DNA from 4 places in the Acetobacterium sp. MES1 genome. Region 1 is predicted to be linked to each of the others. Evidence: riboswitches for the same ligand, from Rfam matches in the RefSeq annotation. Region 1 holds a riboswitch; each other region holds the start of a gene.

Region 1 (8,173 bases):
CAGTGCTGTTCGCTGTCGTTCGCCGCCACTTAAGGTTCCGGGATACTGTTTAAGAATATGGCCGATTGATAATATTTCCGCCATTTTATCGACCCTTTCTTTTTGAACGCCTTTGTCCATCTTGCGGATTTTTAAGCCATAGGTAATATTATCAAAAACAGTCATATGGGGAAACAAACCAAAGTCCTGATAGACAAATCCGATATTTCGCTTTTCCAGCGGTACATCGATGACGGGGATCCCCTGAATCATTACTTTTCCGGAAAATTTCCGATAAAATCCTGCGACCGATTCAAGCAAAACGGTCTTGCCCGACCCGGTTCTGCCTAAAACCGCAAAGATCTCTTTCGCACCGATGTTTAAGTTGATCTGATTCAACTTGAATTTTCCCAATTGGACAGAATAATTGTTGATTTCAACCATTGTATTTACCATCTGTTCACATCCTTCATCCGGCTTTCTTGCTTATTTTTTCGACCGATCCAATTTGTCAGAAACAGAGACAACAGCGAAATGATCAGAATCACTGTCGCCGAAGCCATCGAGGCTCCAGTATCACCAGTCGCCAGATTCAAATATATCGATGTCGTCAATGTTTCGGTTTTCATCCGCGTCGCACCGACTAGCATCAGGGTCGCGCCAAACTCGCCTAAGGCTCTCGACCATGTCAGAATAATCGTTGAAAGAATACCATTTCGGGCGAGGGGCAGGGTAATGGTGATAAAGCGCTCCCACTTTGTCGCTCCCAGACTACCGGAGATAAATTCCAGCCGCTCATCAACTTCTTCAAATGCCGTGCGAATAAAGCGAATGGCAAACGGTAAATTGACAACTGTCTGGGCGATAATAATCCCATTTTTATCAAATACGACTTTAAACCCCAGTTCTTTTAAAGCTTTCCCAAAATCCGAGGAGAAAATAATCAATAAACTAAGCCCCAAAACGAGATAGGGCATCGACAGCGGCAGTTCAATTATTATTTGACATATTTTTTTAAACGGAAATACGGTTCGGGTCAATGCATAAGCGGTCGGTATCGCCAGCAACATACAAATAAGCGTCGCAATACTGGCGGTATATAAGCTTAGCCTGATGGAAAACCGTACTTCATCCGAATAAAACGCTGCCCCTAAATAGGGTATCCCTTTAAGTACAATTGCCAATATCAACGCCGTCGTAAAGATAATGACAATAAAGGTAATAATAATGGTTAGGATTTCAAAAAAATCAAAGGTCGATATTTTCCCTCTCATACCAACAGTTTAGTTGAGTACTTCGTAACCATTTTTTTCCCAAATCGTCTTAACCGGATCTGAATCCAGATAGGTCATAAACGCCGCCAGCGCTTCTGTATTGGCACTGCTGCTTAATTTGGCTGCCGGAACTGTTTTTACATAGGCATTGAGGTCTGGGGTATTGACAATTTCAGCATTGGCTGGCACATTTTCTTTCCAGACAATAATTGCATTGCATTCGTCCACCGACAGGGCATTGGCTATTTCCGGGGCGGTTGCGGCCCGGGCGACGACATTCACATTGTTTAAAATGCCCAGGTCGGTTAAGGCCTTATTGGCGATCTTACCAATCGGTGTCGCTTCACTATCCCCCAACACGACTTCGACCCCGGCCCCGGTTAAGTCGTTTAAGCCAGTGATGCCCAGCGGATTGCCGCTTTTTACCGCCAGCACCGGAATGTGTTTAACCAGATCGATGCTTTCGATTACCTTATCCTGAACCGGTTTGAGCTCATCAGCCGAGCCAGCAATAAACAAATCACCTTCGCCAGTTGTCTGAATCTGATTCTGGCTTTGAGCGGCATTGGCATAAACCACCTGGATGTCACAACCGGTTTCTGCTTTAAACTGATCGGCAATCTCACCAAAGGGTTTGGTCATCCCGGCTCCGCAGTATACAAACAGTGTTTGACCATCAAGACTTTTTGTCGTATCAACCTTTTCTTCGGCCTGACTTGAATTACTACCACAACCCGACACCAAACCGAGTAGTGTTCCCATTACCAATAAAATCGCTAACCATTTTCCGCTACGTTTCACTCAACTTCTCCTTTTGATTCACTTAGTATTGTTTTGTTTTGTTATGAATGTTATTATATTGTATACCCTTCTTTTATGTCAAGAGATCATTTCGGTTAAATGCGCTTCGCCGTTTAACACCGTTTTGTCTGGCTTAAAATGGGTAAAATTAAAAAGGTAGTAATGATTACCTTGTCAGAAAGGGGGTGTCAAGATGAAATTAAGTGCGAGAAACCAGTTAAAAGGAAAAATTGTTGCAATTGAAGATGGTGCGGTGAGCGGGATCGTGAAAATTGATATTGGAAATGGCAACATTATTTCAGCAACAATTTCCATGGCGGCAATCAAAGATCTTGGATTAGTCGTCGGCGGTGATGCAACTGCGGTCATCAAAGCAACATCTGTTATGGTTATGGTTGACTAGACGAATCTCAATTCAAAACACAGAAGCGGATAGCAATTCCGTTTCTGTGTTTTAGCGTAGCTGAGATCTCCGGCTTTGCAAATAGTATTTAAGTCAGTTATTGTCTCTAATCCAAGGACGTATTTTACCTTCATCTTGAAAAAAACAATAATAGACTTGATTAACACCCATTTTTAGTTTATTATTGGCATAGAAAAGCATTTACAAAAGGAACGCGGTGAAAATCTGCGACAGTTTCTTTGCTACTGTAAGGAGAATATGGACGTATTCAGTCATTGGGAAAACCGAGAAGGCTGGGTGCAGGGAGTCCCTCCAAGTCAGGATATTTTTGTAAACGCATCATCTGTTTGAAGCTTCAAAGAAGGCTGCAAAATGTGAGAAGAAAACGAAATGACGTTCTCCTTTAATTAATGACGTCACTGAAATAGTCCCGCATTTGTAAACCTTTTTTTGAAAAGGTTTTTTTATTTTTTTTTGCAGAAATAAAAAAACTGAACACTCAAGAAAAGAGGAAAAAAATGAAAGACGTTGTTATCAAAAAGATTCCCATTGGAACAGATATTGAAAAATTGCTGGGAAAGAAGCCCCTTGAGGCGGATTCCTCTGCCTATGAAGAGTACAGTCATGCTGCGAATATTTTAAGCCAACGGTTTAAACCCCGGGCCATTCTCAAAGAATGTTCGGTCAAAACAACCACCGGCAACACGATTCTGATCGGCGGCCACGTATATAAAAGTAAGATCCTGAAACATCTCTTGTCGGACAACCAAAAGGTGTTTTTGTACCTGTTGACCATCGGCGACATGCCAACCAACCTCAATCAGACCGAAAAATATCTGTTAAATTCGCTTAAACTTCCCGTTATGACTTCAGCAATGCGATATCTGAAAAATACGATCCAGCTGGAGCAAAGCTTTGATAAAATCGGGATGGTCAATCCCGGACTAATCCCGGACTGGTCGATTGAGGCCAATCAGATTATCTTCAATACCTTTGGTAACACCACCAAAAGCATCGGTATGGAAATAACCCCCTACAGCACCATGCGCCCGCTTTACAGTTCTTCCGGCATTCTTTTTGAAGATTTATTGGATTACTGCGAGTGTCAAACCTGCCCCATCGATGCCTGTATCGGCCGGGAAGCACGTTTTGTCCAATCAGCCTAACGGAGGATTTTTATGGCAAATAATAAAAACCGCATCGCTCTGATCGGTCGGATTGGCAGTGGCAAAACCACCTTATTCCAACGGCTGACCAATGAATTGATCACTTATGGCAAAACTCAGCAGGTCAGTTATTCTGACCATTTTATTGACACTCCCGGCGAATTTGTTGAACTACCCTGTTTTCGACCCCAGGCCATCAATGTGACCTGTGATGCCGGACTGATCGTCCTGATTAATTCCAGTACCGATCATCAAAACTCGGTTCCGCCCAATTTTGTCTGTACCTACAACATCCCGGTGATCGGGGTCATCACCAAGATCGACCACAGGCATAGCGATCTGAAACGCAGTCGTCGTTACCTGACTTATGCAGGTATCCATCCGGATAAGATTCATCCGGTCAGTGCCCTCACCGGTGAAGGGATCACTGAGCTTAAAGCGGTTATTCAGAAATATGTCACTTTTGAAATCTAAGTGAGAAAGCACACAATCACTTGAATGATAAAGCTACCCACTGATATTACCCCAGGCAGACAAAATCCCTATTTGACCAGCCAAATAGTATTTTCTGCCTGAACACAAACGATTCAAAGACACTGATTTCTTGATATCGTTTAAAAAAGCGCGTTAATTTCATTGTGAAAATAACGCGCTTTTTTATAGACGCACGCAAATAAAACCTAATTTAATTTTTCGTTTCTTAAAAGGATCTGCCGCTAAACTGAACCTATTTCGTTTTTTTCTTGCCGGTCTTGCCTTCTTCCTGCTTCTTGCGTTCAACAAAGCGACCCATCACAAAAGCAATAATACCGACACCGATACCGGTTTGGATGCAGAAAAACAAGCTTTCCACTTCGCCGGGGATTTCACCATTAATGGCCGTTTCAAAAATAGGGGTAAACCAGGGTTCATATTCGGTTCCGGTAATCTCTGAAACCACCCCACTACCGGCATCATCCGATCCGCCAAATTCCGCATCCTGCAGGATAAACAGGGGCACCAGAGCAATCAATACCACCAATACTAAAAGACCAATTACCGTTTTTCTTGTTGCTGTCATTATTTTACACCTCCGGTAAGATATCCCAAATCATTAAGTTCTGGTTGCGCATAGGTTTCCAGGCCGATAATGATGACCACGGTCAGAATCCCTTCAATAATCGCCAGTGGTAACTGAGTTGGTGCAAACACGGCCAGAAATTTTACCATTGAGGCCGCAACTCCGCCGCTTTCAGAGGGATAGGCCAAGGCCAACTGAAATGCCGTGACACAATAGGTAAATAAGTCGCCAATGGCGGCAGCCAGAAAAACTCCGACATGGCGATTGATCTTTATTTTTTTACAAAGAATGAAAATACCATAGGTTACAAATGGTCCGGCAATCGCCATTGAAAAGGTATTGGCTCCCAGCGTCGTCAAACCGCCATGGGCCAGTAAAATGGCCTGAAATAACAGAACAATGACGCCCAAAATACTGACTGCTGCCGGTCCAAATAAAATAGCACCCAGCCCGGTTCCGGTCATATGGGAACAACTGCCGGTGACTGATGGTATTTTTAACGATGATAACACAAAAACATAGGCGCCAGCCATAGCCAGCAAAGTAATGGTTTTAGGGTTTTCCTTGAGGGTTTTTTTGATTGACAGATAACCGGCAATTAAAAACGGAATACAGATTACCCCCCAGGCGATACTGAAACCGACAGGCAGATACCCTTCCATAATGTGCATGGCACTGGCCACCGGGGTAAACCCGAAAACCAGGGCAATGGCTGCCACCACTGCAACAAATCTTTTTTCTCTGGTGTTTAAACGTGTGTTCATAGTTTTATACATTCCTTTCGCTTCGCTCAAGGCACAAACATTTTCATGAAAATGTTGTACCCACTCCATTTTTTGTTTACAATTCTATTATGGAACAGCAATACACTACAGAACACGGAAGGAGGAGTGGCGAACTTAGTTTCGATCCCGTATAGTTATATGTGTCGTCATCCTTACAAGCACAAACAAGTGGGACATTGAGCCCGGACTCTTATCATTGGTAGTAAACCATGTTTATTAAGTCGCAGGATGACAGTCAATGTTGCTGTTCTTTTAATATTATGGTGGTGATATTTATGATGAGGATTGTTTACCCCATCTGCTGTGGACTTGATGTTCACAAAAATCTTATCGTTGCAACCATCGTAACAACCGGCAAAGACGGAATATCTGAGTATCAGCAAAAATCTTTTTCTACCATCAACTCGGATCTTCAAAAATTTCACGACTGGCTGATTGAAAATAACTGTAAACACGTTTGTATGGAATCCACTGGTAAATATTGGATTCCTGTTTTTAATTACCTTGAAAATGATATCGACGTTTCTCTTACTCACCCCAAATATGTAAAAGCTATCAAAGGCAAGAAAACGGATAAAAAGGATTCTAAATGGATTGCTGACCTTTATAAGTTTGATCTGGTCAGATGTTCTTTTATTCCCCCAAAGGATTTCCGTCAACTTCGTGAACTGGCTCGCTATCGTTTTAAGCTTGTCTGCATGAAATCTTCTGAAAAAAACCGGATTCAAAACTGCATGACCGTTTCAAACATCGCAATAGCCAGTATACTGTCTGACCCCTTTGGTAAAACAGCGACTGAACTCATGTCCTATTTGCTTCAAAATACAGCGGATACGATTGATGATAAAGCAGTTCGTAAACTGATCAAAAAAGGTGCCCGGGCAAAATCAGATGAAATATTCGAAGCTATCAAAGGTTATCACATTGGCTCGGATCAACATAAAAAACTTGACCTTGCCAGAGCTCATCTGAATTATCTTGATGATATGATTCGTCAAACCGAAATTGAACTTTATGTCCGGATCAAACCTTACTATGAATTTGTCGAACACATCGCTACTCTGCCTGGTATCACTCAATTAAGTGCCACAATCATTCTTGCAGAAATTGGGGTTGATATGAATGTCTTTGATGACGCAAAACAACTTTGTTCCTGGTCGGGACTTGCCCCTTCCAACAACGAATCTGCCGGCAAGAAAAAATCTGTTCGTATTGCCAAAGCTGGTGCTTATTTGAAACCCTTAATGGTTCAATGTGCTCTTGCTGCAATCAGGAGCAAAAAACAACCTTATTTTGCAATCAAATATGGTCGTATTAAAAAACGTCGTGGTCATAAAAAAGCCATTATTGCGATTGCACGCATGATGTTGATCTGCATCTATCATATGGTTATTAAAAAAGAATCTTTTAATCCCACTGATTATTCGGAATTGATGGATCCGCATTTCAATCAGCATAAAGTCATTCTGAATGATAAAAACGTCTTTGCTTACCTTGAATCTCAAGGCTACGATACTTCGTCATTGGTTAAATGCAACGATAACTGATGCTTAATTTAACACTTTAATTTTTTCAAGGGGCTACCCTTAGTTTAAGTCGCCCAAAAACCAACGTTATTTTTCACTCTTCCTCCTCTTGTTTTTATCTATTATTAAGGGTTTGCAAAACTCTTGCGCGCTCATATTAAGTTTTGCAAAACCGGCTTAATCAATTTCGCATTTTTGGTCTTGATTTGCCGGGACACCGGCGCCGATGCTTCAGGATAATGTGAATTGTTTTTCCAGCAGAACCTTTAATTCCTCGGGACTGGTGGGATAATCGTCGCTGTTCTTAACCATTTTTTTATCCACCAGCATTTCATAGACATCCAACATCGTCGGCCGCTTCAGATTGGCCTGTTTAAGAATTTCCCGGTTTTTAAAAATCTCCAGCGGTGTCCCATCGGCGATGATTTTCCCCCGATCAAAAACAATCGCCCGCTCGGCCCAACGGTAGGCAAAATCGACATCATGAGTGGAGATCAGCATCGTCTTGCCTTCTTGCCCCAGCTTGACCAGCACATCTTCCAGCATTTGAGCATTGAGGGGATCCAGGGCTGCGGTCGGTTCATCAAAGATAATCACTTCGGATTTCATGGCAATAATATCGGCAATGGTGACCCGCTTTTTTTCGCCGCCACTCAAATAGTGGGGTGGACGATCCTTAAAATCGAGAATATTCATGTAAGTCAGGGCCTCATCGACCCGATGGATTACTTCTTCCCGGGGCAGTTTTAAATTCATCGGACCAAAGCCAACCTCAGCCATCACTGTGGAGGCAATGATCTGGTTATCGGCATCCTGAAAAACAATGCCAATGTTTTTTCGGAGTTCTTTTAAATTCTTTTTATTAATGACGGTACCCTGATAGCTGATTTCGCCATGATCGGCCTTCAGCACCCCATTGGCATTAAGAAAAAACGTCGATTTTCCGGAGCCGTTGGAGCCAATCACGGCAATCTTTTCGCCTTTGTAAATATCGACACTGACCCCTTTCAGGGCCGGGTTACCGGTTCCATAACTGTAATGAAGATTATTGACTTTAAGTATTGGCTCTCTCATCGATTGACCTTTCAAATTGAATCCTTATTTTGTAACATACCAAAGCAGCAGCAGAAAAAGCATAAACCCGACGGCGTAGATCACCTGACTGATCTGAAACGGTTT
Region 2 (8,173 bases), on a different contig from region 1:
TGACAATCCGTCTGGCGGCCACCTTCCCGCCGCCGACCACCAGGGCCTTTTTATTTTTTAAATTAAATAACAGCGGTGTCATCATTTTGTTGATCTGCCAATGTTTTTTTGTCCTGAATACCCGGGAACAGGTAGGTCACGGTTTTTTCAATGCCAATAATTTCCTCTTCGCATTCCAGCGACTTCAGCTGTTTAATCGGCGGCATCACCATTTCCCTAAATTTAGAGCGGATTACCTTGGCCAGATAGACTTCTTCTTTTTCGGTCAGGTTTAATTTTCCGCAAAGGTTCTCAATCGTTTCCTCGGCCAGTTGCCGGGAGGTTTCGTTTAAATCCCGGACCATGTTGTCGACCTTGGCGTGCGTCACCCAGGACAACAGTCCATCGATTTCATCCTGAATTTCGGCTGCTATTTTTTCGGCGACTTTGACCCGATAGGCCATCTTTTCATCCATGATGTTTTTAAAATCATCAATGGTCAGCAGCGTAACCATCGGCAAATTGCCAACGGCTTCTTCGACATCCCGGGGCAGCGCCAGATCGATCACTGTCAGCGGTTTATGGAGCGGCTTCATTTCATCGGCCTTTAAAACAACATGGGGTGATGCGGTGGCGGTAATAATCACATCCATTTCAGGAATAATCGCATAGCGGTTTTCATAGTGGATCGTTTGGACGTTTTCATGAATCGCTTCGCACTGATCCATATTATGAAAGGTCCGGTTGGTCATGTAGGGATTCTGAAAGCCCTCGGCCTTCATATAGCGCAGTGCCAGCACGCCCATTTTTCCCGAACCGATGATCAGTATTTTTTTATCGCCATAATCATTAGGATACTCCCGCTTGATATGCTTCACTGCGGTTGAACTTAAAGATAAGGGGGTTTCGGAAATTTTATAATCGGTTTTTACTTTTTTAGTAAAAGTGATCGCTTCGCGAAACATTTTTGTCAGGTATTTGCCACAGCCTTTAATTGCCTGAGATTTTTCCAGCGCATCCTTGACCTGGCCAAGGATCTGGTCCTCACCCAGAATCATCGAGTCGAGACCGGTGACCACCTCATAGAGATGAACCATCGCTTCCCGCTCTTTTTTGACAAACAGATAGGGCGCCAGTTCTGCTGATTTTTCGCTGAGATAAAAATCGGTTAAGATCTTTCCAGCTGCTTCAGGGTGGCGGGTTGACACATAGATCTCGCTGCGGTTGCAGGTCGACAGAATGATCACCTCGGCGATATCCGGCTCACCTAAAAGGGTCCGGATCGCTTCATTCAGGGTGCGATGGAGAAAAGCCCCTTTCTCCCGAATTTCTAAAGGTGTATCCTTATGATTAATGCCCGCTACTACCAGTTTCATCCGTTTGAACCTCCTTTTTCTGATTCCTGATCGCTTCTTCCAGAGCGGCAATACTGCGAAACCCTTTAATCCCCAGACACTGTTCCAGGCGAGTCATCGTCGCCTGTTCCAGACTGGCCGTTTCCAGGGCTTCGGTGTTTTTAAAAACGTCGGTGGTTTCACCTTCGACCAGTACCCCGCCATGATGGAGCACATAAGTATAATCACAAAATTCATAAATAAAATCCATATCATGGCTGGATAAAATAATCTTGATGCCTTTGGCCAAAGCGCCTTCAATAATCGCTTTAACCCCGGCCTTGCTTTTGGGATCCAGCCCCAGGGTCGGTTCATCCATCAGGATGATCTCCGGCTCGACGGCTAACACCCCGGCCATGGCCACCCGTTTCTTTTGTCCATAACTCAGATAGTGAACCGGTCGGTCAGCCAACTGCGTGATACCAGTCGCTTCCATGGCCGCCTGCACCCGCTGATCGATTTGCTCCGCTGCCATGCCCATGTTTCGCAGGGCAAAGGCCACATCGTCATAAATGCCGGAATAAAAGACCTGCTTATCCGATTCCTGGATGACCAGCCCAATCGATTTGCGAAATTCATAAAGTTTTTTTTTCTGATAGGATAAAGGTTGATCCTTAAAAAAAACGGTTCCCCCGGTCGGCTTGAGTAGCCCAATCAAGGCCGACATCAGGGTCGATTTGCCGGCCCCGTTTTCGCCGATCAGGGCGATGCAATTGCCCCGGCTGCCGTCAATCGACACCCCCTTGAGAGCGATGGTGCCATCTGGATATTGATAGGTTAAATTTTCTGTTTTAATCATTTTTAAGACCTTTCCGATAGCTTACATGAAAGTCTCCCTGGTATTGCTTCAGCTCCAGGGTTTTTGTCATTTCCTCGTAGCTCTGGATGGCCATGAGAAATAAATTGCTTAACATCATTGCGATGGATTGGAGTGCAACTCTTACATTACGGTAGCCAAACCGCAGTTCCTGCGCAGTTGCCATCAGTTTTATTTTGTCCCAGTAATCAAAGATGAAGCGGTAGGTTAAAATAAATATTTCTAAAAACGTATTACTGATGTGAGCTTTTTTCATGACTCCGGCGATCTGCATTACCGGGGTGGTGTAAATTAAAAAAAGCATACAGGAAACACCAGCCATAGCTCGGCAAAAAACCAGACTGGCCAGCACCAGATTGGTGGTGGTGATGCCGATGGTGAACTGGGAAAAGTTAACGGCCCATAAATAATCGCCGCCACCTTTTGAGATCGTAAACAATAACGCCAGGGCTCCGGGAATAACAAAGAGCGAATCAAAAATCAAGGTATGTAGATAAATCCGTACCGGAATTTTTGCCCACAGCAGGGTACAACCCACCATAACACCAAAAACCCCTGCCATATACAGGGGTTGATTGATAAAAAAGACTGACAGGAGCATGACCAATGAAACCACTACTTTGACAGTAGGATTGGCATTACTGAGTTTATTGGTATGGGCAAAACGATCAATCATGTCCGTCTCCTTCTAAAGATGCTGTTAATATTTGGCTAAGCTGATTTATCAGCCTTTTCATTTTTTTTCGATTTTTTATAAAGATAGAAAAAGCAGATTCCCAGTCCGCCGACGCCTAGCAGCTGTTGGAAATGAAATAGGTTTTCTTCCAGATCGCCGGGATCAAACAAACTTTCAAACCAGGGCACATAATTTTCATCGATTGTGGTGATAGCTGTTCCGGCGGCATCATCGGCTCCCGAAAATTCAGCGTCCGGCAAAGCAATCTGAGGGATAACAATCAGGGCGCCAATCAGCAAAACCAGAATAACTTTAGTTATCAGTGAGAGTTTCATTGGAAATAATCCCCTTTTCTTTATATTGGTAAATAGCATTAACTACCAGGACGGTTAAAATACCTTCGATAATGGCCAGCGGTATCTGGGTAATCGCAAAGATACTTAAAAACTTAACCATTGAAGCGGCAATCCCGCCAACCGGATCCGGGAAAGCCAGGCCCAACTGGATGGAAGTGGTTACATAGGTTGCCAGATCGGCTAAACACGCCGCCAGAAAAACGGTTAAGGCCTTCGGCACGTTGAGTTTTGACAAACCTTTGTAAATCCCATAAGCCACAAAAGATCCCACAATTGCCATTGAAAAGGCATTGGCGCCCAGGGTTGTCAGTCCGCCATGAGCCAACAGCAGCGCCTGAAACAATAGCGCAATGGTACCAACCACTACAGTGGCAAAGGGACCCAGTACAATGGCACCCAAACCAATCCCGGTCATATGTGAAGAGCTGCCAGTTACCGAAGGAAGTTTAAACGCTGATAAAGCAAAGGTGAACGCCGTGGCAATGGCTAACAGCACTTTTTGTTCGGGTTTATCTTTAAATATTTTTCCCACCTGATATAATCCAAATGCGATAAACGGTAGGGAACATATCCACCAGAAGACTGCCCAGCCAATCGGCAGAAACCCTTCCATGATATGCATGGCGTTGACTGGCTGTGATGCCAGAACGACCATAAAAAACACAATACCGGCAACGGTCATGGTTCTTTTTGCTTTTTTCATCTTAACGATCAACCTCCATATTTTTATAACCTCTTGAAAAAACCTTTCCGAAAAAAAAACCTTTTACCCACATTACGATGGGAAAAAAGGTTTCATCATTATACGTATTCATCAATTCGATAACTAAACGCCAAAGAACCAACTTTTGTTAATGTTACTAACTTCCCTTTTCCCTGGAAGGACACTTTAGTACATCATTTTAGTAGGTTTCCTGACTTATAGCGTTTATTCCCCTTGCCTTCCCAGACAATACGTGCCCAGTGACATATTAAGGAGACATAACTAATTACAGTGACCGGATCGTTCTGGATTCTAACCAGATTCCCTCAATGAAATTTTCATCCTAAATGATTTTTTACATTTCTTATTTAATTGTGTTTATATTATAACATGGATATGACAAAAGTACAGGTTTTTTTAGATGCCTTAAGGCTAAAAAACGGCTTTCCTGAAATCACTGCAGATAATTTTTTAGTTAGCGTTCTATCACTCGCAATCAGATCCCAAAAATGATACAATAGAGCAGCATATTTGTAATTCTTTAATGGTAAAGAGGTGGTATGATGAACAACATTAAATTCAAGCGAACCATACCGGTTGTGTTCGATTTATTAAATGCCGAAGATGATCCTGCCCAAATATTATATTATCAAAATCTAATCACCTGTATGTGGGCGTCGCCCCTTTTATTTTTGGGCGCCCTGGCCAATATCATTGTTGTGTACTTTTTTTGGGACGGCAATTTATTTGAGGTACTGTTAAACAGCGGGATATTTTTATTGCTGGGGCTAAGCTTTGAATTCATTTCCCGAAAAGAATTGGCCATCAATTTATTTGATCATCTCGTTTCACTCACCCAATCCATCACTCTGGCTTTTATCGTCGTCCAATACTACCAGATTATCGGTCCGGCAGTATGGTCTGTTTCGTTTGTGATGATTATCCTTTCACTGATGCGATTAAAAATAACGATGCTTTATTACATTGCCATAACCACCTTTGTCTGCGGCTTGTATGTCACCTTTTTGTTGCCAGTTGACGGATTTCTTTTTAGCCCGGTTTATTTTTTAATTCAAAATCTGCTGTTCTGCTTTATTTTCTGCCTGGCTTCAGCAACTTTTTATCTGAATTTGAATCGCTATGATAAAGCCGTGGTTCGTCTGAATGCGGTTACTTCGCAAAAAGAAAAAATTGCCCGGCTCTACAAAAAACTAATCCTTACCAAAAAGACACTGACCGTTCAGAATCAGGAACTTCAGGCCTTCAATGAAGAAATAAGGAAGAACGAAGAACGGCTCCATTTTCTGGCGTATTACGATGGTCTGACCGAGCTCCCTAATCGCAAAATGATTCTGGAACGCTTGCATCTGCTCGTTAATCTTTCCGAAAATGAAAAGGCATCCTTTTTTATTGTCTTTATCGATCTGGATAATTTTAAAAAAATCAATGATACCATGGGCCATCTCTATGGTGACGACTATTTAAGGTATACTGCCAAGCGTTTGAAGGAGCTCGTTCATGAAGATGATTTACTTGGCCGATTGGGCGGCGATGAATTTGCCCTGATCATTCAGCGGAATATCAAAGAAGATGCTGCTTACAACTACGTGGAAAGCCTGCGCAATGAACTATGTGATAAAATCAAAACCAGCTGCTCAGAATTTAAAGTCAGTGCCAGCTTCGGTATCTCGGTCTTCCCGCAGGATGGCAAGGATCCCATTGAGCTGCTTAACAGTGCCGATACCTCAATGTACAAGGCCAAAGAGCTGGGCCGCAATAACATTCAATTTTTCAGACCGGACATGAAAGAAGAAATTCTTAATAAGATTCAAATGGAATCCCTGCTCTTGAAAGCCTATGAGAATAAGGAATTTTTCATTGAGTATCAGCCTCAGTTTAATGCCGAGGATCATCGCATCCGCGGCTTTGAAGCCCTGATCCGCTGGGACTCCCCCCACTATGGCCGGGTTGCTCCGATGAACTTTATCCCCCTGGCTGAAGAAATGGGGCTGATCATCGGCATCGGCCACTGGGTGCTTCTGACCGCCTGTCATAAATTCAAGGAACTGGATATGCGTTTTGATCAGAATCTCTGCGTCTCGGTGAATGTCTCGGCGGTGCAAATGCGGGACAAAAACTTTGTCGACACGGTTAAAAACGTTCTTTCCGAAACCAGCATGGATCCCAGGCAGTTGGAACTGGAAATTACCGAATCCCTCTTTATCGATAACATCGAAGAAACCATTGACATGCTCAATGAAATCAAAGCGTTAAATGTCCGAATTTCCCTGGATGATTTTGGCACCGGGTTTTCGTCCCTGAGCTATCTAAGGCGGCTGCCGATTGACACCTTAAAAATTGACAAATCCTTTATTGATGATCTCTCCGATCAGGATTCCTCAATCCGCATTGTCGGCGATATCATTTCACTTGGTCATAACCTGGATGCCCACATTGTTGCCGAAGGTATTGAAAACAGCACCCAACTGGACTATTTAAAAGCCAACAACTGCGATTGCATTCAGGGCTTTATGTTTGGCAAACCCATGAGCGTTAAAGACATGGAAGCACTACTTCAAAAAAATCCCCTGAAATAGGAAACGCACAAACTACCGTACCGACCAATTGTTAATCTGTTGTTCGCTGCGGGATCGGACAGGCTCTGCCATGTCCGCCCCGATGCGTAGGGTCTGACCCCTAGGTCACAACATGATGTAACAATTGTCGGTACTAGGTTATCTTTTTTGATAGTCAAAAATCCCCTGAAATCGGGGATTTTTTAGTTGCCGCAGTTGTTCTTAATGAATCATCTTATAGTATGATCTGGCGGTGAGCAGATAGACGCCGGTATAAACCAGGGCATAAACGACAACACCAGCCAGAGTGCATAAAAAGATCAGCGTTACGTTGGTCAGCCGGAAGGCAGCCAGCATTTTGGTGATCACCGGGAAGGCAAAAGCCACATGAACAATGGCACCGGCCAGGGGCAAAAAGAACACCATCAGAATCTGCTTACGGATGGTTTTTTTAACCTCGGTTTTATCCATTCCCACCTTCTCCATGATCTCAAACCGTTCACTGTCTTCATAGCCTTCGGAAATCTGTTTGAAATAAATAATCAACACCGTGGCCATCATAAAGAGTGATCCTAAAAATACCCCCAGAAACAAAAATCCACCAAAAAAGAAATACAATTCCGTCAATGCTTCATACAGGTTTTGGATGTTGATATCCGGATTGCTCTGGGTTATCGCTGTCCGCAAATTAGCCGAAAAGGTGTTGAGGGTGTCCTCGTCCCCATCGAGATTAAACATCAGGGCATGAAGAGTGGTCTGGGGATCATCGTCATTCTTCATGGTCTGATAAACAGCTTCCATGACGGCATCATCTTTGACAATCAGGTAGTAGGTTTGGCCCATATCCTGGGTCTTTTTAAAGTCCATTGGAATGGCTTCCAGCTGTTCAGTAATCAGATACTGCGCATCGCCAAAAACAATGGTCGCTTGGCCATAATTGTCACCCACCGAAAAGATCAGCATTTCATTTTCAGCCAGACTTTTATTGCCACCGGTTAAGCGGTTATAGTCGTCCAGGGGAATCAGGGTTATGTTCGAGATCCTTTCATAATACCTGGCATCGGTGCTTTCATCCTCAACCATATCCTTCAGAAAATGACTACCTTCCTGAAAAGCTCGAAAACGAGCCAGATCAAAAGAAATTTCATCGCTACTCCTTATCTTCAGTTTCTCTTTTTCCGATTCAACAGTCGCTTTGACCTCAGCGAAATCGGTGTTGTCTACTTCTCCGATAATACTGACATCCATGGGATAAAAATCCCGCCGCATCCCTTCCTGGCCGACATACAGCGATACCGTTGTCGACAGGGTAACTAACACCATGGTGCTTAGAATACAGATATTGGCCAGCCCGACAGCGTTTTGTTTCATCCGGTAAATCATCCCCGATACTGAAATAAAATTGCGGGACTGATAATAAAATTTTTTGTTCCTTTTCAGTTGTTTTAGCAGGGTAATGCTTCCAGAAATAAATAGGGCATAGGTTCCGATGATTACAAATACTACCGCTACAAAGAAAAGCATCAGTGCCTCAAGTGGCGTTTTAACTGACAGGGCAATTCCATAGCCCGCCCCCAGCGAAATCAGCCCGATCACGGTAACGATCCAGGAAGATTTTGGTTCTTTCTCCCCATGTTGTCCGCCTTTTAGGAGATCGATGGGGTTTGAGAGT
Region 3 (8,173 bases), on a different contig from region 1:
CGCTTTCTGGTGGTCTTCGGTGCACAGAAGATAAAAATGGGGCCAAGTGATCAGTTCGTAAATTAATGGAGGAAGAAAATGATAATAGTTGTTAAACCCAACACCAAAGAAGAAGATATTCAGAGGTTAATCAAGATGATTGAAACACAGGGGTTAAACATTCATTACTCAAAAGGTGTGGATCACACCATTCTAGGAATAGTAGGGGATACAACCTTGGCAGATGTGGAAAAAATCCGTTCAAACCGTATTGTAGAAAATGTACTCAGAGTTCAGGAACCCTATAAGAAAGCCAATCGTCTCTTTCATCCCGATGACACCATCATTAACGTTAAGGGCCGAAAAATCGGTGAAGGGACAATCAGTGTGATGGCTGGCCCCTGTTCGGTGGAGAGCGAAGAACAGGTTGTAGCGATTGCCAGAAGTGTCAAAGCTTCCGGAGCTACTTTTCTGCGGGGCGGAGCTTTCAAGCCACGAACATCACCCTATGCGTTTCAGGGGTTGGGATATGAAGGGCTAGAGTTACTTAAGATCGCCAGAAAAGAAACCGGATTGCCAATTGTTAGCGAACTGATGTCGCTGGAGCATTTGCAAGCTTTTGAAGATGTCGATATTATTCAGGTAGGTGCCAGAAACATGCAGAATTTTGATTTGCTCCGGGAATTGGGAAAAATTGACAAGCCGATCCTGCTTAAACGGGGGATGTCATCGACGATGCAGGAATTCCTGATGTCGGCTGAATACATCATGAAGGAGGGCAATGATAAGGTCATTCTCTGTGAACGGGGCATTCGCACCTTTGAAACCGCCACCCGAAATACCCTGGACATCAGCTGTATTCCGGTGCTCAAGCAAAAGAGTCACTTACCGATTATTATTGACCCCAGTCATGCCACCGGGCTGTCCTGGACGGTTGAAGCATTGACCAAGGCCGCCATCGCTGCCGGTGCCGATGGGGTGATGATTGAGGTTCATAACAATCCGGAAGAAGCCCTGTGTGACGGCGAACAGTCGATTACCCCGGAACAATTCCATAAAATTATGATCACGGTCAAAAAATACGCCGAATTTGAGAACAAGGTGATGTAATGAAAAAACGTGAAGATTCCATCGTTGGCTTTATCGGCCTGGGTCTGATGGGTGGGGCTTTGGCCATGGGACTCAGGAAGCAGGGGCCCCGAGAAATCTGGGCTTATGATTTAAACCCGTCGGTGATTAAAAAGGCCTTGGATCAGGGCGTGATTGATCAAGGGGTCTGGGACTCAGCGGGGCTTCAAAAAATGCTGCCCCAATGCGATCTGGTGTTTATCTGCCTGACCCCAATGGACACCCTGGCTTTTTTAGCCCTGTACATGGAAGACTTCAAGCCGGGGGCGATTGTCACGGATATTATCGGGGTCAAAGAAGTGGTCTTTAAAAACCTCGGCAATCTGTTGCGCAAAGATATCGATTATATTCCCGGACACCCGATGGCGGGCAGTGAAAAAGAAGGCTTCGGCGGGGCCGATGATCGGATCTTTAAGAACCGGAATTATATTTTGACCCCCTTACCCTCCAATCAGCCGGAGAATATTGGGTTGATCCGGGACATTGTTACGGATCTGGGTTTTAATCATATTGTTGAAACCACCACCGAAATTCACGACCAGAAAATAGCCTTCACCTCCCAGCTTTGCCATGTGATTGCGGCGGCCCTGGTTGATTGTGAGGATGATCTGTCGATTACTGATTTTGAGGGCGGCAGCTTTGGTGATCTGACCCGGATTGCCATGATCAATGCCCCCATGTGGACGGAATTGTTTATGTGCAACCGTAAAAATTTGCTTGATCAGATTGAGAAATTTGAGACCAGCCTGGCTGCCATGAAAGACATGATCCGTTTGGATGAAAAGGAAGAATTGATTGATCGACTTCAATCAGTTCGGGAAAAACGCATTGCCATGGGGGAGATTCGGGCGGCGAAAAGCTTAAAAAATCTGTGAGTTTGCTTAAGAGATGCGCTGTGAAAACTATTACATCAGCCTGAAAATGATTACGCTATTGACTTAATTGAATATGGGAGTATACTCTAGGTAAAGAAACATTTGAAATCATAATTTTTAGTGGGAACAAAACGAAGAGGGTAAAAGTTAAATAAATAATTGGAGCAAAAAGATCATGAAATTATGTCATCTGCCATCCCTTGGTATGAGAAACATAAAAACGGTGCTGGCAGTATTCATCTGTGTGGTGGTATTTGCAATAATGGGACCGGAGTTTAATCCACTGTTTGCTGCAATTGCAGCGGTGCTTACCATGGGGCCGAGCATTGAAAATTCCATCGAAACTGGTTGGAATCGGATATTGGGAACCATCTTTGGTGGAGCAGCGGGACTGCTGGGCATTTTTGCCGCTAACTTAATTCCTTATGAATTTGCCTATGTGGCTATTATTCCGCTGGGTATTATGTTACTGATCTATCTATGTAATAATTTTCATAAAGCAGGTGCCATTGTTATTACCTGTGTGATGTTTCTCAGTGTCATGACCACCTATCCCCAGGACGCTGGCAGCTACATGCTGGCAATGTTAAGGCTGCTGGAAACAGCATTTGGGATCATTGTGGCGTTTTTAATCAATCGTTTTATCAAGGTTCCGGAATGCGACGAAAAGTCAGCTGATGAGGGATCAGAAACAGAAAAAGAGCTGGTCACCGAGGCAGAAAAACCGGGTAATGACCATCAGAAGTTTAAAGTATCAAGTTTTTTGTATATGCTATTCAAACCATAGGTTTTACGTTTATTCTGGATTTTTGTGACGTCTGGACAAACTAAAATATAATTACCCCTCCCCTTAAAAAAGAGACCACCCGAATACCAGGTGGTCTTTTTTTAGTAAAAAAAATTATTTAAGATGACCGATTACCGTCAGTTTTGCGTTGAAGACCGCCGCCAGTTCGGGTAAGGCAAAAGGTTTGATACTGGCAATTACGGTGGTGGCCGGACCGGCAGAATCCACTACATTCAGATTATTGGGCATCGCTTCAAATTGGTACTGATGAATGGCGGCAAGATTGGTGGCTTCGTATAAAATTCCCTTGGAGCCGCAGGGGACAATCTCATTAACAGCGGGATTTTCGGTTAAGGTTTTAAGATCCTGATAATCGGCGATTTCCGGATCACCTTCGAGAACAAGAGCGGCCCCGAATTTGGGTTTGCCAATGCAGATCACTAAATCCCCGGGTGCAGAGGGGGTGATTCGTAATCGCTTGGCGATGCCCACAACAAAAATGCCAAAGCCGGTCATACAGGTTTTGAAATTTTCTTCAGTTGAACCGTTAATGGGTAGTTCCCCGATGCCAGCCCGCGCCAGTTCTTCCTTAATTCCCTGGATCAGGGCAGCGCCAGTGGGCTCCATTTCACCGACGATGGTGTTGGAAAGACTGATAATCTCGGTGCCGCAGGATAGCAGCTCAAAAAGACAGACCCGGGCGGCAAAAATCGAAATATATTTTGTAGGAACACACAATTCGTCCCCGGGCTTCTCTCCGACACCACCACTGCTGTCACAGGCCGTGACCAGGAGGGTATCGGGAAGCTCAAGGACCGACAGGTCACGATATTGATAAGTTTTCATCAGATCCTCCTTTGGGGGATTGGTTTGCTAATAGTGAAAGTGTCCTGGGCTTGGTGAGTCATTTGGTAATAGCGGCAGTAGGGTAAACACTAGCCAGTTAAACCTGGGTTGAGGTTACCGAAGCGACCTGATTTTTAACTGACAGTGGTAAGGCTTTAAAGATCAGAGCGGCAATCAGAGCGTTGATGCCGCCGACCAGCGCCAGGGGAAACATCATTGCGATAACTCCAGGCCAGGTTAACATTGGAATCAGTAGCGGCGAACACAGTAACAAAAGGATCGGGCCGTTACAGACGGCGGCAACGATAACGCTGACAATCAGAGCGACAATTTCGCTACTGGCCTTTTTAACAAAAACATAAGTATACCAGGTGGCTACCATGATTAACCCCATTCCCAGGCCAATGGCCAGGTGAACCGGTAGGGTCATCGGGAATCCCGAGGTAAGGGCGGTTAAAAGATGACCAATAATCGCAATAATTGCGCCCGCCACAGGGCCCATCAGCAGGGTGCCTAAAAAAGCCGGTAGTGAATCAAAGGCAATGGTGCCAAAAACTTTTAACTGGGCGCCTACAAAAGAAAGGGCAATTAAAAGTGCCATAAAAACTAATTGTCGGGTGTTGATTTTCATAACGAACTCCTTGATTTTTATTATAAAGCATTTGATGGCCAAAGAAAAGACGAACCGATTCCGGTGCCAAACAAAAAAGCCCACATCCAATACAGATGTGAACTTTACCGTCGTCCAAATGGAATCATTTTTGGCAGGTCTCCTGAGTCCGTTTCATCGCATCTTGTCCCTTCCCGTGAGGTGGTGATGACAAGTGCTCCAACGATACAGTGGTGGGTCCCTACAGGATTTTAACCTGTTTCCCTATTCTCCTTTTACAAGGCACCAAAAAAGCTTTATTTACATGGAAGCATAATAGCATATCCGGGATTGGCTTGTCAAATTAAAATTGACCGGGACTAATAATCAATACAAGCAAAAAAGCAAAGCGGGAATGAAGAATTCCAGGATTGGGGGTAAATTCTGGTGTAAATCAAACCCGAAAAAACCGGACCAACCGAAAATTATCGCCAAATATTCCAGCTATAATTCATTGTCTAAAACCCTTGGAGTATGATACAATACAGCTCAAAATGATTAATACTATGAGGTATAAAAATTGATTCTAATGATCGACAACTATGATTCTTTCACCTATAATTTAGTCCAGTATCTGGAGGGACTCAATGAAACGGTGATCGTAAAAAGAAATGATAAGATCACTCTCGACGAGATTGCTGCGATGGCACCGTCGATGATTGTTTTATCACCGGGGCCATGTACGCCCAACGAATCCGGCATCTGTCTGGATGTGGTTCACCGTTTTAAGGGACAAATCCCGATTCTGGGAATTTGTCTGGGACATCAGATCATTGGTCAGGCCTTTGGCTGTACGATTACCAAAGCGCTGGAGCCAGTGCATGGCAAGGTTCATGCCATTGCCCATGACAATGTCGGAGTCTTTGACGGTCTTAATAATCCCCTGAAGGTGACGCGCTACCATTCTCTGGTGGTGGAAAACCGGGATATTCCCGATTTTTTTGAGATTACCGCCAGAACCGATCAAAATGAGATTATGGGGATGCGCCATAAGGATTATCATATCGAAGGGGTGCAGTTTCATCCTGAAGCGATTCTCACCGAAATGGGCATGGAATTACTGGATAACTTTTTTCAAGCGACAAAAGAAAATGGTGTGCGATGCTAATACAAGAAATAAAAACCGACCTAACAAGTTTTGAAAGCTATCTTTTATTTAAGGATGAGCCCTACAGTTTCTTCCTCGACAGCGGGAGAGACCCGGACAGCTTGGGACGTTATTCATTTATCGGCGGGGATCCGCTGCTGGTCTTTACCAGCAAGGATAATGACATCACCATTAAAACCAAGACGGAGACGAAAACGGTTACTGGCGATCCTTTTGATGAACTGCAAAAACTATTAAAACAGTATAAAATGGATTATTCATCGCCGTTTCCGTTTATTGGCGGGGCGGGCGGGTATTTTGGCTATGATCTTTGTCATCATCTGGAAGCCTTCCCCCGGACGGCAGTGGATGATGTTAATGTCCCGGATTGTTTTATGGGCTTTTACGATGGCATTGTGATTATCGATCATAAAGAAGAAAAAACCTATGCGGCGGCTCTGGGGATTGAAGAAAACGAAGCCGATATTGTCAGCCGCTTAGCCGCTCGATTTGCCGGTGATCCCAAGGTCGCCATTCGTTCGGACTTTAAAATCAATGAAAATCTGGAATTCCGGGGTAATTTTACCAAACCGGAATATCTAAAAGCCCTGGATGCGGTGCATGAATATATTTTAGCTGGAGATATTTACCAGACCAATCTGACTCAGCGCTTTAATGCTGATTTACAGTTAAGCCCATTGGAATTATACAGTGAACTTAGAAAAATCAACCCGGCTCCCTTTGCCAGCTATATTGATTTTGGGGTCGGTCAGATTGTCTCCAGTTCGCCGGAGCGTTTTATTCTGGTTCAGGGAAAAAACATTGAAACCCGACCGATCAAGGGCACCATGCCCCGGGGCAAAACCCCGGAAGAAGATGCGGCCAATCGTGAGACCCTGGTCAACAGTGAAAAGGACAAAGCCGAGCTATTGATGATTGTCGATCTGGAACGGAATGATCTCGGTAAAATTGCCAAAACCGGCACCGTCAAGGTACCGGAATTGTTTAAGCTGGAAGAATATCAGACCGTTTTTCACCTGGTCTCCACAGTGACGGCCGAACTGAAGGACGAATTGGATGCCATTGACTGTGTCAAGGCGACCTTCCCTGGTGGTTCAATTACCGGGGCACCAAAGATTCGGGCGATGGAGATTATTGATGAATTGGAGCCGACCCAGCGAAACATTTATACCGGTTCGATTGGCTATATTGGTTTTAACGGTGATCTGGATCTGAACATCGTCATCCGCACGATTGTCTGTAAGGATGGCAAAGGCTATTTTCAGGTCGGCGGCGGAATCGTCTGGGATTCCGACAACGAGTCCGAGTATCAGGAAACCTTCGATAAGGGTCGTGCCCTGATGGATGCATTGAAACGGTATTAAAATGGACTACGTCAGTTATAACGGGGAAATTTCAAAAAAACCGCAGATGCCGCTGGATCAGGGCTTTCTTTATGGCTATGGGGTGTTTGAAACCATCAACGTAGCCCAGGGCAGGCTGGTTTTCTTTGAGGATCACATGGAACGGTTCAAACAGAGTGCCCTGGTGTTGGGCCTGAAGTTGACCATTAATCCTGATCAGATCCGAAGCGAGTGTCAGCAGATTATTGACAAAAATGCGATGATTCGGGGTGGCCTAAGGGTTACTCTCAGTAAGGGCGTAAAAGCGGATAACCTGCTGATCACGGCCCGGGAAAACCATTATGACCGTCGGATGTTTGAGCAGGGTGTAAAAATTTGCACCGCTGATACCATCCGCAATGAAAAATCCCGGCTGGTGAGCATTAAGTCCAACAATTATCTGGAGAATCTGCTGATTTTAAATGAAGCCAAAGCCCTGGGCTTTAGCGAAGCGGTTTTTTATAACACCCAGGGCTATCTGGCTGAGGGCTGTATGACCAATATCTTTTTAATTAAAAACGGAACCGTCTACACCCCGGCAAGAGATTGCGGACTGCTGGCCGGGATTGTCAGAAACCGGGTGATCGAGTTGCTAAATACCAACCAGATCCCGATTGCCGAAGGGTATTACAGCAGGGATTGCTTGCTGGCAGCGGATGAAGTTTTTATCACCAATTCGCTGATGGAAATCATGCCGGTGAAGCAGCTCGATAAACGATGTTACGGGGTTGGCCCGGAAACTCTGACGGCCCGGATCGATGGGTTATTTCAACAAGCCTGGGGGCAGTGTTGAGAAGTTGTAGAGTTTGAATGATTAATTAACAAAATTAAACACCAGCCTTGCCATGGAGAGAAAAATTCGTGGCAGGGCTTTTTGCTGATGAAAAAAGCCTAATAATTTGTGCCAGCTTTTGTCGATTGGACGAAAACTGTGTTAAAATACCTTTAATAAGCGAAGTAAATAGTAAAACCAAGGCAATGGTTGTTTTGGCATTGCAAAATGGCAAGCGGCCAATTAATTTTAAGAAGCATGAGGTGATAAAATGAGTACACAATTGGATCGTGAAAAAGCACTGGCATTATTAAAAGAATACAATGAAAGTGAATCACTGGTTAATCATGGCCTGGCAGTTTCAGGGGTGATGGAACATTTTGCCCGGCTGGAAGGGGAAGATCCGGACTACTGGGGCATTGTTGGACTGCTGCATGATCTGGATTATGAAAAGTACCCCGATCAGCACTGTGTTAAGGTGGTCGAAATTCTGGAAGCCAACGATTACGAGCGCGCTTTTATCAATAGTGTGGTCAGCCATGGCTTTGGTCTTTGCGCTGACGTTGAGCCCACCCACCAGATGGAAAAAATTCTCTATGCAACCGATGAGCTGGCCGGACTGATTACTGCCTGTGCCTATATGCGGC
Region 4 (8,173 bases), on a different contig from region 1:
CGGCGATTATGATGTTTTTGCCAACGCCTTTGTAACTGCGCCCACCGGAGATCCCCAGTATTATTTCACCACCCATGTGGTTGATAATTCTGACTACAACCGGGGACATTACCATAGCGACAAGGTGGAAGCCCTGGTTGCGCAGCTGCGAAGCGAATTTGACACCGAAAAACGGGCAACGCTGGCGGTTTCAATTGCCCAGCAAGTTCTTGATGACAATGCTTATATCTACGCCTCTCATTTAAAAATGTCTTTTGTGATGAAAAAGGGGGTAACCGGCTTTACCGCTCACCCATCAGACTATTATGAAATCACAGCCGATCTGGACATTAACGAATAAGTCGTCCCGATCAGAAGAGAGGGTTTATGCAACAACCATTACTGGAATTTAAAAATGTTGAAATATCCTATGATGGGGAGCCGATGGTTCGGGGGATCAACTTAACCATGCAACCGGGTGAAATCCTCGGGATTGTCGGCGAGTCCGGCAGTGGCAAAAGCACCCTGATCAAGGCGGCCATGGGTCTTCTGGGCCCGGATGGATTGGTCAATCGGGGCGAGATCGTATATAAGGGGAAGCCGGTTCTTGATCTTGATGATGAAGCATTGCGGATGCTGCGGGGACCAGAAATGGGGATGATTTTTCAGAACTGTGGCGGTGCCCTGTGTCCAATCCGGACCATTGGCGAGCAGCTTTATGAAACCATGGCCCAGCATGGCATCAGTGACCGCCGGCTGGTTCGGGAAAAAGCCACAGCTCTGTTTAAGAAGATTCATTTATATGACACTGAGCGGATTTTAAAGAGCTATCCCTTTGAATTATCCGGCGGGATGAATCAACGGGTCGGGATTGTCATGGCAATGCTGCTGGAACCGGAGCTGCTCTTTGCCGATGAGCCGACCTCGGCGCTGGACGTCACCGTCCAGGCCCAGGTGGTCCGGGAACTGATGGCGATGCGGGAAGCATTTGGAACCGGAATTGTGGTGGTGACCCATAATATTGGGGTGGTGTCATTTATGGCCGATACCGTGGCGGTGATGTGCAAGGGTAAGCTGGTTGAATATGGCAAAGCCCGGGAGGTCATTGATCATCCTCAGCAGGATTACACCCGCCAGCTGATTGCGGCCATGCCCCGGATAAAAAGGTGAAATGTGATGACGATTTTAGCAGTCAACAATTTAAAAAAAACCTATACCAAAGGAAAAACCACCATTTGTGCGGTTGATGAGATTAGCTTCCATGTCGAAAAAGGCGAATGTCTGGCCCTGGTGGGCGAAAGCGGCAGCGGTAAAAGCACGGTTGCCAAGCTGATCACCGGACTGGAATCGTTGGATGGCGGTGAGATTGTTCTGGATGGCAAAACACTTAAAAACCCTAAGGGAAAAGAACTGAAACGGCTTTACCATCTGGTTCAGATGGTCTTTCAGATGCCGGTGGATTCCTTTAATCCCCGGATTCGGCTGGGGGAAAGTGTCATGGAAGGGCTGATCAATCAGGGTATGGGGCGTCGGGAGGCTAAAAATAAAGCCATTGACTATCTGGAAATCTGCGGCCTTGGCCCGGAATTTGTTAGCCGTTATCCCAGTGAGGTCAGCGGTGGCGAGTGTCAGCGGGCCTCAATTGCCCGGGCACTTGCCCGGCAACCCCAACTGCTCATCTGTGATGAAGCGACCAGCGCCCTGGATGTAACCGTCCAGTCTCAGATTATGGCACTCCTAACACAATTGCGAAAAGATCAGGGGATGTCGCAACTGATGATCTGTCATGATCTGGCCCTGGTGCAGCAATGCTGCGACCGGGTGCTGGTAATGCATCAGGGGCGGGTGGTGGAAGCCGGTACCCCGGATGAGGTGATTGCCAATCCCCGGGAAGCCTATACAAAAAAACTGATCGATTCGATTCTGTAAAATATGAAAGGGCATCTCCCCTTGGGTGGTGTCCTTTTTCTATATCTGTTATAATGGGTTAAACAGATATAGAAAATGAGGTGAACGGAGATGCATAAACATCAGGGCGAATGGGAGGATGCTGGACATGATGCGGGCCACAGCGGAGATCATCACCATCATCATGAACATACCCAAACCAAATCCGTGTTGAATCGCCTTTCCCGGGCTGCGGGTCATCTTGAATCGGTGAAAAAAATGGTCGAATCGGGAAGAGACTGTACCGAGGTGCTGATCCAGTTGTCGGCGGTGAAGTCAGCCATTAATAACGTCGGTAAAATAATTTTACAGGATCATATTGAGCATTGTATCGTTGATGCGGTGGAAAATAACGACGAAAAGGCTTTGGAAGAACTCAGAAAAGCAATTGACCGCTTTATGAAATAATGGCTGTGGCTAAAAACCGGGTAAAACGCGACTGGCATGGAACGATATTCCAAAACAGAATATCATTTCCACAAAAGAGACTTGCATAGGTGGTTTAAGCATGTTAAAATGGCAAACAGAAACAATGAAAGACACCTGATTGTGGCATTGTTTCTGTTTTTTAGTGTTTTTTAAAACACCGACAACGAATTAAATATTAATAAAACAGGTGCCGGCAGTAACGAAGGGTTACAGGCCGGTGAAAAGGGAAGAGGGGTGAAAGTCCCCCGCGGTCCCGCCGCTGTAAAAGAAGAGTTCCTCCAGGAATGCCACCAGAAATGGGAAGGCAGGAGGTAATGTTGACGCTTGAGCCAGAAGACCTGCCTGCTTTAATTACTCAGACTCTACGTGCGATAGAGGAGGTGTTTTTTTTGCAGGCTTTTTGCGACCTCACTATCTTTTTGGAGATGGTGAGGTTTTTTTATGGAAAAAAGCATCAATATTGCCACAGTGAAGTCTTACATTGTGATAGAGCGGGGTTTCTTTACCAGAATGTGCAATGGTAAAAGCCGAGCAAATCAAATAAATAAGTATTTTTTGAGGAGAAAAAGAAAATGAAATTAAAAAAGGGTTTAGCGGTGGTAATGACTGCCGTGTTGTGTGCCGGAATGTTTGCCGGTTGCTCAGGAGCGTCCGCTAAAAGTGATGTGTCGACTAAAGAAGCGTTAAATTATGCCTGCACCAAGGATATTCGGGATATCAACCCGCATTTGTACTCGGGTGAAATGTCAGCCCAGAACATGGTGTTTGAAGGCCTGACCAAGAATGAAGGCGGAGAAGTGAAGCCAGCTCTGGCTGAAAGCTGGGAAATTTCAGCAGATGGACTGGAATACACCTTTCATTTAAGAAAAGGGGTCACCTTTACCGATGGTGCGCCGTTTAATGCTGCCGCAGTCAAGCTGAACATGGATGCCATTCTTGGTAATGCGGAACGCCATTCCTGGCTGGACATGGTTAATGAGATTAAAGAAAATGTGGTGGTCGATGACCACACCTTCAAACTGGTCTTAAAGCATCCCTACTATCCAACCCTGGTGGAGTTGGGACTGACCCGACCCTTCCGCTTTATTTCGCCCAACTGTTTTGTCAATGGCACCACCAAAGAAGGGGTTAGCGGCTATATCGGGACCGGCCCCTGGGTCTTATCGGAGCATGTCGACAATCAGTATGCCACCTTTACGCAGAATGAAACTTACTGGGGTGACAAAACTAAAATTAAAACCATTAACTGGAAGGTCATGCCAGATTCCCAGACGATTCTGTTAGCGTTGCAAAACGGCGAGGTCGATTTACTTTTCGGAGCCGATGGTGATCAGGTTGATCTGGATTCCTATAAGAAGTTGGAAGATGAAGGAGCCTACAAAACCTATATAAGTGAGCCGGTCGCTTCACGAGCGATTCTTATCAATAGTAATTCACCGATTACCAAAGATATTAAAGTTCGAGAAGCCATTGAATATGCCGTAAACAAGGAAAACATCATTCAGGGAATTTTAAATAACTCGGAGGATCAGGCCGATACGCTACTGTCTAAAGATGTTCCCTACTGTGATATCGATTTTAAAACCATCACCTATAATCAGGATAAAGCCAAACAACTACTCGATGAAGCCGGTTGGAAACCAGGAAGTGATGGGATTCGGGAAAAGGATGGTCAGAAATGTGAGATTACCCTTTCCTATAATTCCAAGAACGCCCAGGAAGGTACCATTGCCACCTCCATTCAGGCCGATCTGGCAGCCGTAGGCATCAAGATGAATATTCTCGGGGAAGAAAAACAGGCCTTCCTGGATCGTCAGAAAACCGGCGATTTTGATCTGCAGTATTCGCTGTCATGGGGAACCCCTTATGATCCCCAATCCTATGTTTCATCATGGCGAATTCCCGCTCATGGAGATTATCAGGCTCAGGTTGGTCTGGAAAAAAAGCAGTGGCTGGATGAAACCATCACGAAGATTATGATCGAATCAGACGATAGCAAGCGGGCCGACATGTATAAAGAGGTACTGACTTATATTAATGATCAGTATGTCTATGTCCCGATTTCCTATTCAAAAACCAAGGCAGTGGGAATCAAGGGACTTGAAGGGGTAAGCTTTAACGATTCGCAATATGAAATCCCCTTCGAAAAAATGTACTTTTCCAATTGACCACCAATTTTGATTATCCAAAAAAAAAGGGAGTAAGACCATGAAGCAATACTTCGTCAAAAGGCTCCTGTGGATGATTCCGATTTTGATCGGAATCTCCTTTTTTGCCTTTATACTGATTAATTTAAGCCCCAGTGATCCCGCTGAGGTGGCAATCCGGGTCAATGAGATCACCCCAACGGCTGAAAATGTCGCCCAGATGCGGGAGCAACTCGGTCTCGATGATCCCTTCTTAACCCGCTACGCTACCTGGCTGGGCAATGCCCTACAGGGTGATTTTGGTCACAGTTATGTCAATAATAAACCGGTAGCACAGGAAATTGCCAAGGCTCTGCCGCCAACGCTCTATCTGGCTGGGGTATCCTTATTGATCATTGTGGTTGTTTCAGTGGGGGTTGGGGTTTTATGTGCGGTAAAGGAAGATAGCCTTAGAGATAAGGCCTTACGGGGGATTGTCTTTGTGGGAACCGCTATCCCCGGTTTTTGGGCCGGGATACTCCTGATGTGGCTATTTGCCGTTAAGCTCAAGTGGTTGCCAACCAGCGGGATGACGGCTCCCGGTGCTGTCATTTTACCGGCAGTAACCCTGGCGCTGGGGTATATTTCCACCTATGTCCGGCTGATCCGCAACACTATGATTCAGAACAAGCGGGAAAATTATGTGCTGTATGGCCGGGTTCGGGGTCTATCAGAGAAGACCATCACCCGGCATGTTTTTAAAAACTCACTGCAAACTTCGCTAACCGCTTTGGGGATGTCAATTCCGAAGTTGATTGCTGGAACCGTGGTAATTGAAAATATTTTTGCCTGGCCGGGTATCGGTAGGCTTTGTGTGACCGCTATTTTTAATCGGGACTTTCCGATGATTCAAGCCTATGTCCTGATTATGGCGGTGTTGTTTGTTTTTTGTAATTTGCTGGTCGATATGGGATCGGTCTGGATTGATCCCCGCAGAAGGGAGGCCTGAGATGGTCGGTTTTTTTAAACGTTTCCGTAAAGATAGCCTGGCAATGTCTGTCAGCTTTTTTCTGGGGACGGTGATTCTGCTAGCTGTTCTGGCACCCCTGGTTGCGCCCTATGATCCGACTGCCCAGAACATTATCAATAAATTTCAGGGGCCGTCGCTGGCTCATTGGTTTGGAACCGATCAACTGGGTCGGGACGTCTTTTCCCGGATTTTATATGGTGGCCGGGTCACCATTCTGGTCTCGCTCCTGACCATGGCGGTAACGATTTTAATCGGCACGGTGCTGGGGGTGCTTGCCGGTTATTTCCGGGGCCGGCTTGATGATGTGATAATGCGGATTTGTGATATCATGCTGTCTTTTCCCAGTGAGGTGCTGATTCTGGCCATTGTGGGAATCCTCGGAACCGGAATCGCCAATATTGTTCTGGCCACGGTGATTGCCAAATGGGCCTGGTATGTGCGGATGATCCGGGCAATCATCATTCAGTTTATGGATAGTAACTATATCCGATTTGCCAAGGTATCCGGCTGTTCAACCGGACACATCATCAGAAAACATCTGTTGGTTGGAGCGCTGGGGGAGATTGCGGTGCTGGCGACACTGGATACCGCAGGAACAATTCTCAATATATCAGCCCTGTCCTTTCTGGGACTGGGGGTGCAGCCGCCCACCGCCGAGTGGGGGATGATGCTCAACGAAGCCAAAAATGTGATGACCACCAATCCTGGCCAGATGCTGGCGCCGGGCGTGGCGATTTTTATGGTGGTGGCAGCCTTTAATTTTTTGGGTGACAGTATTCAGGAAGCGATGAATCCCAAGATCGACAAGGTCTTTAAAACCAGGCGATCATTGTTTGGGGCGATGTTTGGGCGCAAAAAGGCGGTGATCGAATGAGTGTAATTCTTGAGGTGAATAATTTGCGGGTAACTGATTCGCGGGATCAGGATGAAATCATTCATGATATCAGTTTTTCAGTGGCCAAAAACTCTTGTCTGGGAATTGTCGGGGAAAGTGGCAGTGGTAAATCGATGATCACCCGGGCCCTGTTGGGAATCACCAACCCCTGGTTAAAACACCAGGGAAAGGCCGTTTTTAAAACGTCCGGTGAAGCCATTGATTTGCTCAGACAAAACGAAGATACCCTGCGGGAAATCCGCGGAAAACAGATTGCCATGATTCTCCAGGATGCCATGTCGGCCTTTGATCCGATCACCAGAATCGGCGATCAGATGGCCGAAACCTTTGTCGAGAATAAGGGGCTAACAAAAAAGCAGAGTATGAACCTGGCGAAAGAGGCCCTGGCGGTGATGAATATTCGGGAACCGGATCAGGTAATAAAAAAGTATTCCCACCAATTATCCGGCGGGATGCTGCAGCGTTGCATGATTGCCACCGCCCTGGCAATGGAGCCGGAGTTGATTATTGCCGATGAGCCGACCACCGCCCTGGATTCGATTAATCAGGGACAGGTTGTGGAGGAGTTTTTAATCATCCGCCAGAAAATTGGCACCGCCCTGATTTTTATTTCCCATGATCTGGGGGTGGTTAAGCATCTTTCCGATCAACTACTGGTGATGAAAGATGGGGTAGCGGTGGAATATGGCGACGCTGTTGACATTTTTAAAAATCCCCGGCATGCTTACACCCGATATCTGATTGATACCCGACTGGAATTGACACACGCTTTTCAGAGGGCGATGAAAAAAGGAGACCACCATGGCTAATCTGCTGGAAATAAAGGATTTGGAAAAAAGCTATCTGCAGGTAGGAACAAATTTTAAGGGAGCCCGGAATAAAATCCTCAATGGTGTTAATTTAAGCATCACTGCTGGCTCCTGTGTTGGCCTGATTGGTGAAAGCGGCAGTGGCAAAAGCACCCTGGCCCGGCTGGTGATGGGGCTGGAAAAGCCGGAGAAAGGCAGTATTTTATTTGAAGGGCTGCCAGTCAGACAGTGGCTTAAAAATAATAAGGGAAAAATGTCGGTGGTATTCCAGGATTATACCGCTTCGGTCAATCCCCGCTACACCGTAACAGAAGCAATAGCTGAACCGCTTTGTGCCAGTGGTGCAGAAAAAGATTTGGATTGGCACATTGAGCAACTGCTGGTGAGGGTAGGGCTGGAGCCAGAGGTCAAAAACCGTTACCCCCATGAACTCAGCGGTGGGCAGCTGCAACGGGTCTGTATTGCCCGAGCCATTGCCACGAAACCCCGCTTTATTGTGCTGGATGAAGCCATCAGTTCACTGGATGTATCGGTTCAGGCCCAGATTTTAAAGCTGCTTCATCAACTGCGGGTAGAGATGAACATCACCTATCTCTTTGTGGCCCACGATCTGCAGGCGGTGGCCCATCTTTGTGATAAGATTGCTTTTTTGTATCAGGGGCAAATTGTCGAAGAAGTAGAAAGTGGGGAATTGGCCCGGGTCAACAATCACTATGCCAGAGCTTTGCTGGCATCGGTTATTCCGTTTGAGGTTTAGATAAAACCGGAACGCCTGCGTAAAAATAGCATTAAAAAGGCGTTCCGGTTTATATATTGACAAAAGCAGGGATATTGTTGTAAAATAACACTGTTAAAAGGGAGTAGTTGTTATACAAAGTCAACATACTGGTGACGATGGTCGCCTGGCTTTGTAGCCGATTCCGGTAACGAGACTTTTAGCATAGTCCATTTTGTGGTG

What was found. Region 1 has a riboswitch for cobalamin ahead of BI182_RS01785 (hypothetical protein). Riboswitches for the same ligand answer to the same signal wherever they lie in the genome.
Region 2: another riboswitch for cobalamin. It lies ahead of BI182_RS03500 (energy-coupling factor ABC transporter permease); the one in region 1 lies ahead of BI182_RS01785 (hypothetical protein).
Region 3: another riboswitch for cobalamin. It lies ahead of BI182_RS07065 (ECF transporter S component); the one in region 1 lies ahead of BI182_RS01785 (hypothetical protein).
Region 4: another riboswitch for cobalamin. It lies ahead of nikA (nickel ABC transporter substrate-binding protein); the one in region 1 lies ahead of BI182_RS01785 (hypothetical protein).

Annotation. Positions count from the first base shown of each region.
Region 1 is NZ_MJUY01000006.1:72,846-81,018, reverse strand. Features, by position in the region: gene BI182_RS01805 (ATP-binding cassette domain-containing protein) at 1-435, opposite strand, end outside; gene BI182_RS01800 (ABC transporter permease) at 429-1,253, opposite strand; gene BI182_RS01795 (substrate-binding domain-containing protein) at 1,263-2,054, opposite strand; gene BI182_RS01790 (TOBE domain-containing protein) at 2,248-2,457, shown strand; cobalamin riboswitch at 2,626-2,800, shown strand; gene BI182_RS01785 (hypothetical protein) at 2,976-3,623, shown strand; gene BI182_RS01780 (EutP/PduV family microcompartment system protein) at 3,636-4,097, shown strand; gene BI182_RS01775 (energy-coupling factor ABC transporter substrate-binding protein) at 4,351-4,683, opposite strand; gene BI182_RS01770 (energy-coupling factor ABC transporter permease) at 4,683-5,447, opposite strand; gene BI182_RS01765 (IS110 family RNA-guided transposase) at 5,744-7,015, shown strand; gene BI182_RS01760 (energy-coupling factor ABC transporter ATP-binding protein) at 7,226-8,068, opposite strand; gene cbiQ (cobalt ECF transporter T component CbiQ) at 8,093-8,173, opposite strand, start outside.
Region 2 is NZ_MJUY01000011.1:41,126-49,298, reverse strand. Features, by position in the region: gene BI182_RS03525 (precorrin-2 dehydrogenase/sirohydrochlorin ferrochelatase family protein) at 1-85, opposite strand, end outside; gene hemA (glutamyl-tRNA reductase) at 63-1,355, opposite strand; gene BI182_RS03515 (energy-coupling factor ABC transporter ATP-binding protein) at 1,330-2,172, opposite strand; gene cbiQ (cobalt ECF transporter T component CbiQ) at 2,165-2,866, opposite strand; gene BI182_RS03505 (energy-coupling factor ABC transporter substrate-binding protein) at 2,902-3,201, opposite strand; gene BI182_RS03500 (energy-coupling factor ABC transporter permease) at 3,179-3,925, opposite strand; cobalamin riboswitch at 4,110-4,287, opposite strand; gene BI182_RS03495 (putative bifunctional diguanylate cyclase/phosphodiesterase) at 4,486-6,522, shown strand; gene BI182_RS03490 (FtsX-like permease family protein) at 6,724-8,173, opposite strand, start outside.
Region 3 is NZ_MJUY01000017.1:32,392-40,564, forward strand. Features, by position in the region: gene aroF (3-deoxy-7-phosphoheptulonate synthase) at 79-1,089, shown strand; gene BI182_RS07050 (prephenate dehydrogenase) at 1,089-1,982, shown strand; gene BI182_RS07055 (FUSC family protein) at 2,158-2,769, shown strand; gene BI182_RS07060 (hypothetical protein) at 2,884-3,615, opposite strand; gene BI182_RS07065 (ECF transporter S component) at 3,713-4,246, opposite strand; cobalamin riboswitch at 4,362-4,530, opposite strand; gene BI182_RS07070 (anthranilate synthase component II) at 4,785-5,372, shown strand; gene pabB (aminodeoxychorismate synthase component I) at 5,366-6,736, shown strand; gene BI182_RS07080 (aminotransferase class IV) at 6,738-7,547, shown strand; gene BI182_RS07085 (HDIG domain-containing metalloprotein) at 7,798-8,173, shown strand, end outside.
Region 4 is NZ_MJUY01000021.1:30,380-38,552, reverse strand. Features, by position in the region: gene nikC (nickel transporter permease) at 1-340, shown strand, start outside; gene BI182_RS07815 (ABC transporter ATP-binding protein) at 367-1,149, shown strand; gene BI182_RS07810 (ABC transporter ATP-binding protein) at 1,156-1,908, shown strand; gene BI182_RS07805 (metal-sensing transcriptional repressor) at 1,999-2,334, shown strand; cobalamin riboswitch at 2,524-2,715, shown strand; gene nikA (nickel ABC transporter substrate-binding protein) at 2,928-4,523, shown strand; gene opp1B (nickel/cobalt ABC transporter permease) at 4,564-5,490, shown strand; gene opp1C (nickel/cobalt ABC transporter permease) at 5,492-6,385, shown strand; gene BI182_RS07785 (ABC transporter ATP-binding protein) at 6,382-7,215, shown strand; gene BI182_RS07780 (ABC transporter ATP-binding protein) at 7,208-7,972, shown strand.